One region of the Streptomyces sp. NPDC001668 genome, then DNA from elsewhere that is predicted to be linked to it. Evidence: riboswitches for the same ligand, from Rfam matches in the RefSeq annotation. Region 1 holds a riboswitch; each other region holds the start of a gene.
The links. A riboswitch is a leader RNA that binds a small molecule or an ion and turns the genes downstream of it on or off. The one in region 1 is predicted to bind cyclic di-AMP.
Positions count from the first base shown of each region.

Region 2: it holds a riboswitch for cyclic di-AMP, as region 1 does, so the genes downstream of both, ACFYZ8_RS30460 (M23 family metallopeptidase) here and ACFYZ8_RS23995 (M23 family metallopeptidase) in region 1, are expected to answer to the same signal.
Region 3: it holds a riboswitch for cyclic di-AMP, as region 1 does, so the genes downstream of both, ACFYZ8_RS18880 (C40 family peptidase) here and ACFYZ8_RS23995 (M23 family metallopeptidase) in region 1, are expected to answer to the same signal.
Region 4: it holds a riboswitch for cyclic di-AMP, as region 1 does, so the genes downstream of both, ACFYZ8_RS39735 (NlpC/P60 family protein) here and ACFYZ8_RS23995 (M23 family metallopeptidase) in region 1, are expected to answer to the same signal.

Region 1 covers NZ_JBIAUQ010000007.1:463,830-466,017, forward strand. The annotation lists gene ACFYZ8_RS23995 (M23 family metallopeptidase) at 79-831, opposite strand; cyclic di-AMP (ydaO/yuaA leader) riboswitch at 844-1,009, opposite strand; gene ACFYZ8_RS24000 (M16 family metallopeptidase) at 1,219-2,188, opposite strand, start outside.
Region 2 covers NZ_JBIAUQ010000012.1:9,097-11,284, forward strand. The annotation lists gene ACFYZ8_RS30455 (aldo/keto reductase) at 1-156, opposite strand, end outside; gene ACFYZ8_RS30460 (M23 family metallopeptidase) at 308-1,333, opposite strand; cyclic di-AMP (ydaO/yuaA leader) riboswitch at 1,345-1,501, opposite strand; gene ACFYZ8_RS30465 (PP2C family protein-serine/threonine phosphatase) at 1,716-2,188, opposite strand, start outside.
Region 3 covers NZ_JBIAUQ010000005.1:516,253-518,440, reverse strand. The annotation lists gene ACFYZ8_RS18885 (DUF6328 family protein) at 1-537, opposite strand, end outside; gene ACFYZ8_RS18890 (LysE family translocator) at 1-14, shown strand, start outside; gene ACFYZ8_RS18880 (C40 family peptidase) at 632-1,105, opposite strand; cyclic di-AMP (ydaO/yuaA leader) riboswitch at 1,109-1,320, opposite strand; gene ACFYZ8_RS18875 (hypothetical protein) at 1,621-1,926, opposite strand; gene ACFYZ8_RS18870 (ATP-dependent Clp protease proteolytic subunit) at 1,934-2,188, opposite strand, start outside.
Region 4 covers NZ_JBIAUQ010000020.1:7,037-9,224, forward strand. The annotation lists gene ACFYZ8_RS39735 (NlpC/P60 family protein) at 33-1,166, opposite strand; cyclic di-AMP (ydaO/yuaA leader) riboswitch at 1,174-1,344, opposite strand; gene ACFYZ8_RS39740 (ScyD/ScyE family protein) at 1,608-2,188, shown strand, end outside.

The DNA of each region.
Region 1 (2,188 bases):
TTTGGACAACGGGGCCGCGGAAACGACGAAACCCCGGCTCGGGGAGCCGGGGTCTCGCGGAGATCGTGCGACGGGTCGTCAGACGTTCACACCGTGCGAACGCAAGTAGGCGACGGGGTCGATGTCCGAGCCGTACTCGGGGGTGGTGCGCGCCTCGAAGTGCAGGTGCGGGCCGGTGACGTTGCCGGTCGCGCCGGAGAGGCCGATCTGCTGGCCGGGGGTGACCGACTGGCCGACCGAGACGCCGATGGACGACAGGTGGCCGTACTGGGTGTACGTGCCGTCGGCCATCCTGATCACGATGTTGTTGCCGTACGACCCGCCCCAGCCGGCCTCGACGACGGTGCCGCGGCCGACCGCGTGCACGGAGGTGCCGCTGGCGGCGTGGAAGTCGACACCGGTGTGGCTGCCGGAGGACCACAGGGAGCCGCCGCTCTTGTAGCCGGTGGAGATGTAGGAGCCGGAGATCGGGGCGACGAAGGCGTTGAGGCGCTTGCGCTCGGCCTCGCGGGCGGCGCGCTCCTTGGCCTCGCGTATCTCCTTGGCGCGCGCCTCGGCCTTGCGCTTGGCCTCCGCGGCCGCCTTCTTCTGCGCGGCGGCCTCGGCCTGGGCCTCGGCCTGGGCGTCGAGCTGGTCGGCGAGGGAGTCGCCGACGCTGACGACGGGCATGAGACCGGTCTGTTCGACGGAGTTGTCGGCGGCGAGCGCCGGGGCGGCGATGGTGCCGATGACGCCGGTGGTGGCGAGGGCCGCGACACCCGCCGCGCGGGCGGTGGTGCGCTTGATGCGGCTGGGACGACGGTGCTTCCCGGTGGCGCAGGTGAACGCCATGTAGTGGCTGGTCCTTTCCTTCCCTCTCGCCTACCGGGTTAGCTGACGGGTTCGGAGCAGGAAGGTCTCCTACGGACCCCCTCGCGGTGCGCGGGCGTCCGATTCACCCCAGGGACTTGTGGTGTGGGTCCCCGGCTCCCCTGGCTCGCGCCATGCGGGGACTCGGCGATGACTGTCCGGTGCCGCGGGCGCGGCGCAGTGCCTGACGGACAGCCCAGAGGACGCTAAGCGGGGCCGCTTTCAATCCCCAAACCGATCAGGGTGTTTGTAGCGCATCCCACAGGGCAGACAGGCAACCTCCTGCCCAATTCGGACATCTAAGAGAGTCGGGTGCCGAAGGGGCCCTGGCGACGCTGCCGTCACCAGGGCCCCTCGGTCATGCTTCCGCTACTCGGCCGACACGACCTTGACCTCGCCGATACCGAGGGCCTCGACGGGCTCCTTGATGGCCGCCGCGTCGCCGACCAGGATCGTCACCAGCCGGTCCACCGGGAAGGCGTTGACGACGGCGGCGGTGGCCTCGACGGTGCCGGTCGCGGCGAGCTGCTGGTACAGCGTCGCCTGGTAGTCGTCGGGCAGGTGCTGCTCGACCTGGTCGGCCAGCGTGCTCGCCACGGCCGCCGCGGTCTCGTACTTGAGCGGCGCCACACCGACCAGGTTCTGTACGGCGACATCGCGCTCGGCGTCGGTGAGACCGCCCTCCGCGAGGGTGCGCAGCACCTTCCACAGGTCGTCCAGGGCGGGACCGGTGTTCGGGGTGTCGACCGAGCCGCTGATGGCGAGCATCGCGGCTCCCGAGCCGTCCGGGGCGGACCTGAGGACCTGCCCGAACGACCGTACGCCGTAGGTGTAGCCCTTCTCCTCGCGCAGGACGCGGTCCAGGCGGGAGGTGAGGGTGCCGCCGAGGCAGTACGTGCCGAGCACCTGCGCGGGCCACACGCGTGCGTGCCGGTCGGCACCGATACGGCCGATCAACAGCTGCGTCTGGACGGCGCCGGGGCGGTCCACGATGACGACCCGACCGGTGTCGTCGGCGGTCACCGCAGGCACCGGACGCGGCTGCGCGGTGGAGCCGGTCCAGGCTCCGAGGGTGTCGGCGAGCAGCGCGTCCAGGTCGATGTCGGTGAGGTCGCCGACGACCACGGCGGTCGCGGTGGCGGGGCGCACATGCTTCTCGTAGAAGGCGCGTACGGCCGCGGAGTCGATGTTCTCGACCGTCTCCTCGGTGCCCTGGCGCGGGCGCGACATGCGCGAGTCCGCCGGGAACAGCTCCCTCGAGAGCTCCTTGGCCGCGCGGCGGGACGGGTTGGCCAGCTCGTGCGGGATCTCGTCCAGGCGGTTGCGGACGAGCCGCTCG
Region 2 (2,188 bases), on a different contig from region 1:
GTCGGCCGTGTCGACGAAGTTGCCGCCGGCCGCGGTGTACGCGTCGAGGACGGCGAAGGACGCGGCCTCGTCGGCGGTCCAGCCGAAGACGTTGCCGCCGAGGGAGAGCGGGAAGACCTCGAGGTCGGAGGAGCCGAGCTTGCGAAGAGAAGTCATGCCATACGTCAACGCCCGCGCCGGAGATCCCTCTTCCGGCGTGGCCGCAAAGTCCTCGTAAACAAGCGGAATCACCCGCTCCGACGCACCGGCAGCCCTGACGTCGGGGGGACGTCGTCAGGGCTGCCGGAGTTCACGTCGTGGGGGAACCTCAGGGGTTGAGACCCTTGCCGCGCAGCCACGCCATCGGGTCGATCCCGTCGGCCGAGCCGTTCGGGTGGACTTCCAGGTGCAGGTGGGCGCCGGTCACGTTGCCCGTGGCGCCCACGCGGCCGATGACGTCACCGGTGCCGACCTTCTGGCCGACGCTGACGCTGATCGAGGACTGGTGGCAGAACCACAGCTCGGTGCCGTCGTCGAGGGTGAGGATCGTGCGGTAGCCGTAGGAACCGGCCCAGCCGGCCTCGGTGATGGTGCCGCTGTGGATCGCCTTGATGAGCGTGCCCGTGGGGGCGGCGAAGTCGAGGCCCGTGTGGTAGCCGGAGGACCACAGCGAACCGGCCTGACCGAAGGTCGAGGTGATGGTGTACGACGAGGTCGGCAGCGTGTACTGCTTGGCGAGCTCGGCCAGGCGCGCGGCCTCGGCCTTCTTCGCGGCCTCCTCCTCCGCCTTCTTCTTCGCGGCGGCGGCCTTCTCCAGAGCGTCCTTCTCCGCCTTGGCGGCGGCCGCGTCGGCCTCCTTCTGGGCGGCGTCCGCGACGGCCTGGGCGGCCTTGGTGTCGATCTGGTCCTGCTGCTGCTCGGCCTGGGCCAGGATGCGCGAGCGCAGTGCCTCACCGGCGTCCGAGGCGCCCTGGGCGGTGTCGACGGTGGTGGTGCCGACGCTGCTGAAGGCGCTCGTGTCGTCCGCGGCGGAGTCGGAGTCGTTCGAGATGAGCGAGCTCACGGAGCCCAGGTCGGGCATGGAGAGGGAGACCGGCGGCTTGCCGGTGTTGGCGCTGGCCATCCCGCCCGCGCTGACGGCGGCTATGACACCGACGCCCAGAACGGTGGAGCTGCGGGCGAATCCCCCGCCACGCTGCTTGGCGACGCGGTGCCGGCCTCGTACGGGGGCCAGGGTCTCCGCGGTCGGGTTCCACTCGCCGAGCGGGGCCTCGTCGTCAGCGTGGTAGCCGCCGTACACGAGAGTGCTGCGTGGTACGGGCGGGGCCTCGGGGGCAGGCGGGTTGGACGCCACGTGGGCGCGCTCCTTTCCTTCCTTCTCGCCTACCGGGTTAGCTGACGGGTTCGGAGCAGGAAGGTCTCCTACGCGCGTATACCCGCCGTGCTGACACGGCGGACTACGAGCGATTCACCCCAAGTGGTGGTTCCCCGGTTCCCTTGCGGAATTCGGCGCGTGAGCACGGAGCCGTCTCTTGTGACGGCTGGGACGACCGCGCTGCGTTATCGAACGTTAATAGACCCGGGGGCCCGATTCCAAGCCGTTCCGCTTGATCGTTAACGAAATCCCGCAGGACTTACGACCCATGAACGGCTAAAAACGGGCGAGTTGACCTTGCCTCAGGCGGCACACCGGCATTGACGGTGCGTCAGTTGTTATGCGGAGGGCGGTCGCCCGATCACCCCACGTCACGACGGGCGCCGTACGGCCGCCGTACCGCGAGCAGCGCCATGTCGTCGGTGAGGAAGCCACCGGAATGCCGGCGCACCTCGCCCGCGAGGGCGGCGAGCAGGGCGCCCGGTTCACCGGGGGCACGGCCGCACAGCCGCGCCTCGGGATCGTAGAACCGCCCCTGCCCGTCCCGGGCCTCGGACAGTCCGTCGGTGTACAGCAGCAGCGTGGCCCCGCCCCGGAAGCGGTGCTCCTCGGCCCGGTCGGGCCAGGTGCCGAGGTCGCCCAGGCCGAGCGGCAGCGCGGGGCTGCGGGCGGGCAGCGCGCGCACCGTGCCGTCGCCGTGCAGCAGCAGGGGCGGCGGGTGGCCGCGGTTGACGATCCGTACGACCCCGTCGTCGTGCGGGAGTTCGGCGAGGACGGCCGTGGTGAACCCCTCGAAGGCCTCGACGCCGTCCCGCCGTGTGACCTCCCGGGCCA
Region 3 (2,188 bases), on a different contig from region 1:
TGCTCGCCGCCTGACCGGCTCACGGGCCGGGTGGGTCCTTGCCGTGCCGCCTTCCTCGGTGCGGCCCGCCCGCCGCACCAGCCGGGGCAGCAGCCACCACAGGCCCAGACACACCAGCAGGGTCGCCGTGCCCGCGGCCACTCCGCCGGCCCGGCCCGTGGTCACGTCCACGACTAGCAGGACGGAGCCGGTGAATGCGAGGACCAGGACTCCCATGCCGACCGTGGCGAGGCGGGAGGAGACCTGCACTATGCGGGCCTTGGCGCCGCGCTGGAAGAGCGAGCGGTGCAGTGCCGCCGGTGCGGTGAACAGGGCCGCCGCCACGACCGCCAGCAGCAGTGTGGTCACGTAGGTGGCGCGCTGGAAGGTGTCCAGCGAGGGAAAGCGCTGTGTGAAGGCCAGGGTCAGCAGAAAGGCGAAGAGGATCTGCACCCCGGTCTGGGTCACGCGCAGTTCCTGGAGCAGCTCGCCGAAGTTGCGGTCGGCGCGCTCCAGCGGAGTCTCGTTGCGGGCGGTGCACGGGCGGTGGTCGGCCATGCGGGGACGGGTAACCAGCTGAGCCCGTGTCACGCGTCCGCGGGAGCCCGAGGGGGCGGCGGGAGGTCAGGTCGCCGCCGCCCCCTCGGGGGCGTCACTTGACCCGGCCGTACCAGACGCTCTTCGTCCAGATCTTCTGCAGCCTCACCACGTCCCCGGTCTTCGGGGCGTGCCAGATCTTTCCCTTCCCGGCGTAGATGCCGACGTGGTAGACGTTCGAACCCGAGTGGAAGAACACCAGGTCCCCGGCCTTGCGGCTGCCCGCGCCGATGTGGCGGGTCTTGTTGTACTGCTGGGCCGCGGTGCGCGGGAGCTTCTTGCCCGCCTTCTTGAACGAGTACAGCGTGAGCCCTGAGCAGTCGAAGCGGCGGGGCCCCGTGGCGCCGTACTTGTACGGCGAGCCCTTCTTGGACGCCGCGACCTTCAGCGCCGTCGTCGCCGGCGTCGCGGCTGCGGCGTCGGCTGCGACACCAGGAACCACGACGGAGCCGCCCACAGCGGCGATGGCGAATGCCGAGGCCGTACCGGCCCGGACCATCAGCGACGGGACACGATTGAGCGCAGTCATGCGCAACCCTTCGTCAGCCGCCTGTGAAGGATGACCTGTCGGATTCGGGCTGGCGAAGTTGCCCGGCCGCTGACGCGGCTTCACCCCAAGGGATGCTCGGCCCGGTCATGGCGTGACCGTTCCGGCGACCCGTCGTGCTTGGGTCCTCCACTCCTGCCGATCCACTCCTGTCGACCGGTCATCCGGGCGGCGGCAGGACTCGGCGTCCGCCCGGATCGCCCCGCCGCTGCGGCGGGGGCTTGTCGTCAGACAGGGATCTTGGCGTACGGAAGTGCGAAAAACCCAACGGAACCGTGGATTTGTGTTGTTACTCACCACTCACCCGTTTGGGTGAACACCCCTTCGAACGCAGGGGTGTCGAGGGCCCGAGGAGCCCCCGACCAGCGCAGAAACACCACATTCCGCTCCTGTAGCAGGCGCGTTGCGCAACCCCAGCGGTCGTGAAAAAGGAGCCGCGCCTCCTCCAATAGGGGGTACGTCGTTCGGCCCGTTTCGACTCAGCCGCGGACGCCTCGTCAACTGTCGCCGGGGGGTGGCACGGTGACCCGGGCCGTGCGCCGTTCACCGTCCAGGACCCGCAGCGCCCGCGCCAGCGTCGCGGCATGCAGTTCGCGCTCGCCCCGGCCGTGCATCAGTACGAGCGCGTCACGCAGCTCGGCCGCCCTGGTCACCAGCGCCTGAGCCGCGCGCAGTCCGCCGTAGGTGTCCTCGCGCCGGGCCGGATTGATCCGGCCCAGCAGGTCGACCACGTCGAGATAACGGTCGATCAGCTCGCCCTCGGCGCGTGTCAGCGCGGGCAGCGGTGGAAGGTCCGGCACCATCGACGGCTCACCTCGCGCCCGGCGTGGTGGGCGAGGACTTCCGGCTCGGGACGATCGCGTCCACCAGGCCGTAGTCCAGGGCGCCCTGCGCGTCCAGGATCTTGTCCCGCTCGATGTCCGCGCTCACCTGCTCGGGGCTGCGCCCGGTGTGACGGACCAGCATCTCCTCCAGGCGGGCCCGCACCCGGGTCAACTCGTCGGCCTGGATGGCCAGATCGCTGGCCTGTCCCTGCACCGGCTCGCTCAGCGCGGGCTGGTGGAT
Region 4 (2,188 bases), on a different contig from region 1:
GTTCCGCCCGCGCGCCGCTGGCCGGCGGTGCCTCAGGCGGGGCGCACCACGCTGTGGATCGCGGACTCGCCGTCGTAGTAGATGGACTCCTCGCGGACGTACGCGCCCGGCTTGGGGGCGTGGATCATCATGCCGTTGCCGATGTAGAGGCCGACATGGCTGATGTCGTCGTAGAAGAAGACCAGGTCACCGGGTTGTGCGTCGGCCAGGGAGACCGTGGTGCCGGCGTTGACCTGGTCGTAGGTGACGCGCGGGAGGTCGACGCCGGCGGCCTTCCAGGCGGCCTGGGTGAGCCCTGAGCAGTCGTAGGAGTCGGGGCCGGTGGCGCCCCAGACGTAGGGCTTGCCGATCTGCGCGCGGGCGAAGGCGAGGGCCTTGGCGGCCATGGTGGCGTACGAGGAGTCGGTCGCCGGCGCCGTGCTCTCCTGCGGGGCGGCGGTCTCCTGCGCGGCCTGCTCGGCGGCCGCCTGCTGCTGCGCGAGCTCCGCCGCCCTGCGGGCCGCCTCCTCCTGCTTCTGCTTCTCGATCGCCGCGAGACGCGCCTTCTCCTGGGCCGTCAGCTCCGACAGCAGCTCGCGCGCGGTGGCGAGCTTCTTCTGGACGGTGGCCTTGGCGGTCCTCAGGTCGCTCTGCGTCTCGCTGAGCGTCTGGAGGCTCTGGGAGGCCTCCTGGCGCTTTTTCATCGTCGCGGACTGCTCGGAGACGTAGTCGTCGACCATGCCCTTCTGACGACTCGTCAAGCGGCCCATCAGCTGTGTCTGGTCGAAGTAGTCCTGCGGGGTGTCGGCGAGCAGGAAGGTCGCCGTGTCGGGCGCGGCGGCGCCGGTGCGGTACTGGGCGGCGGCGAAGGAACCGAGTTCCTCCCGCGCCGCGTTGAGCTTCTGGGTGCGCCGGGCGACGTCGTCGAGGAGGGTGTCGACCTGCTTGCGCTGCTTGGCCGTCTTCTCCTTGGCCGAGTTGTAGCTGTCGGTCGCCGACTCGGCCTGGCGGTAGAGGTCGTCGACCTTCTTCTCGACCTCTTCGAGACTCGGCTTGTCATCGGCCGGCGCGGCGTTCGCCGACTGGGACAGCAGGGCCACGGAGGTGAGGGCGGCCGTCGCGAGGCCCGGGGTCCGTATGCCTGCCACGCGCGTACCGACGGGACGCGACTTGCGGTGCGACGCCAAGAAAGGCGACTCCTTCCGGTGCTCCGCCTACCGGGTTAGCTGTCGGGTTCGGGCGAAGTGCTTCGGAAGGTTTGCCCTACGGCGCTCCCGCGAGCGGGAGTCGGCCGATTCACCCCAGGTTCGGTGGGTCCCCGGCTCCGGGCGCGCGGCGGCGCTGCGGACTCGGCGGAGGCCGTGCGGCCCGGCGAGGTTCGCCGGAGGGGGTCGTACGGCCTGCCCGGAACGGTAGCCAACTGGTGTGGCCCCTGTGAAGGTTGATGTTCGATATGCCCGATACATTTTCGTGACCTTGGCCCCAAACATCGCTCCCCGTGGTCAATCCGGAGTGATCTGCCATGACTTGGGGGTATTTTCACCGGAGTGACATCGTCCGCCCCCTTCGTGGGACTAGCTTCCAGCCAGCCGCGGTCGGACGCCGCGGCCGGTTGGAGGGATACGGCCATGAGGACGCGCACAGGACTCGTCGTCGCCACAACGGTCGCGCTCGCCGCCGCCGCGGGTGTCACGCCCGCGACAGCGACGGCGGGACACGGCGGGGGCAAGCCGGTGATCCGCGTGATCGCCAAGGGCCTCGACAACCCGCGCCAGCTCTCCTACGACGACGGTCACCTGTACATCGCCGAGGCGGGCCGGGGCGGCAGGAAGTGCGTCGGTGAGGGCCCCGAGGGCCGGACCTGCGTCGGGCTCAGCTCGGCCGTCACCAAGATCTACTGGGACGGGGGCGCGTGGAAGCACCGCAGGGTGGTGAGCCGGCTCCCCTCGGGCGCCGCCCCCGACGGCGGCTTCGCGACCGGCGTGGACGGCGTCTCGGCACTCGACGGCGAGGTCTGGGGCGTGGAGACCTACGCCCCGCCGGAGTCCGGCGTGCCGACGAAGCCGCCCTGGAACACCCTCGGCAAGCTGCTGCGCGTCCGCCACGGCAAGGCGAGGATCGCCGCGGACATCACCGGCGTGGAGCTGAAGTACAACCCGCACAAGGCGTCGGTCGAGTCCAACCCGTACGGCGTCCTCGCCCTCCCCGA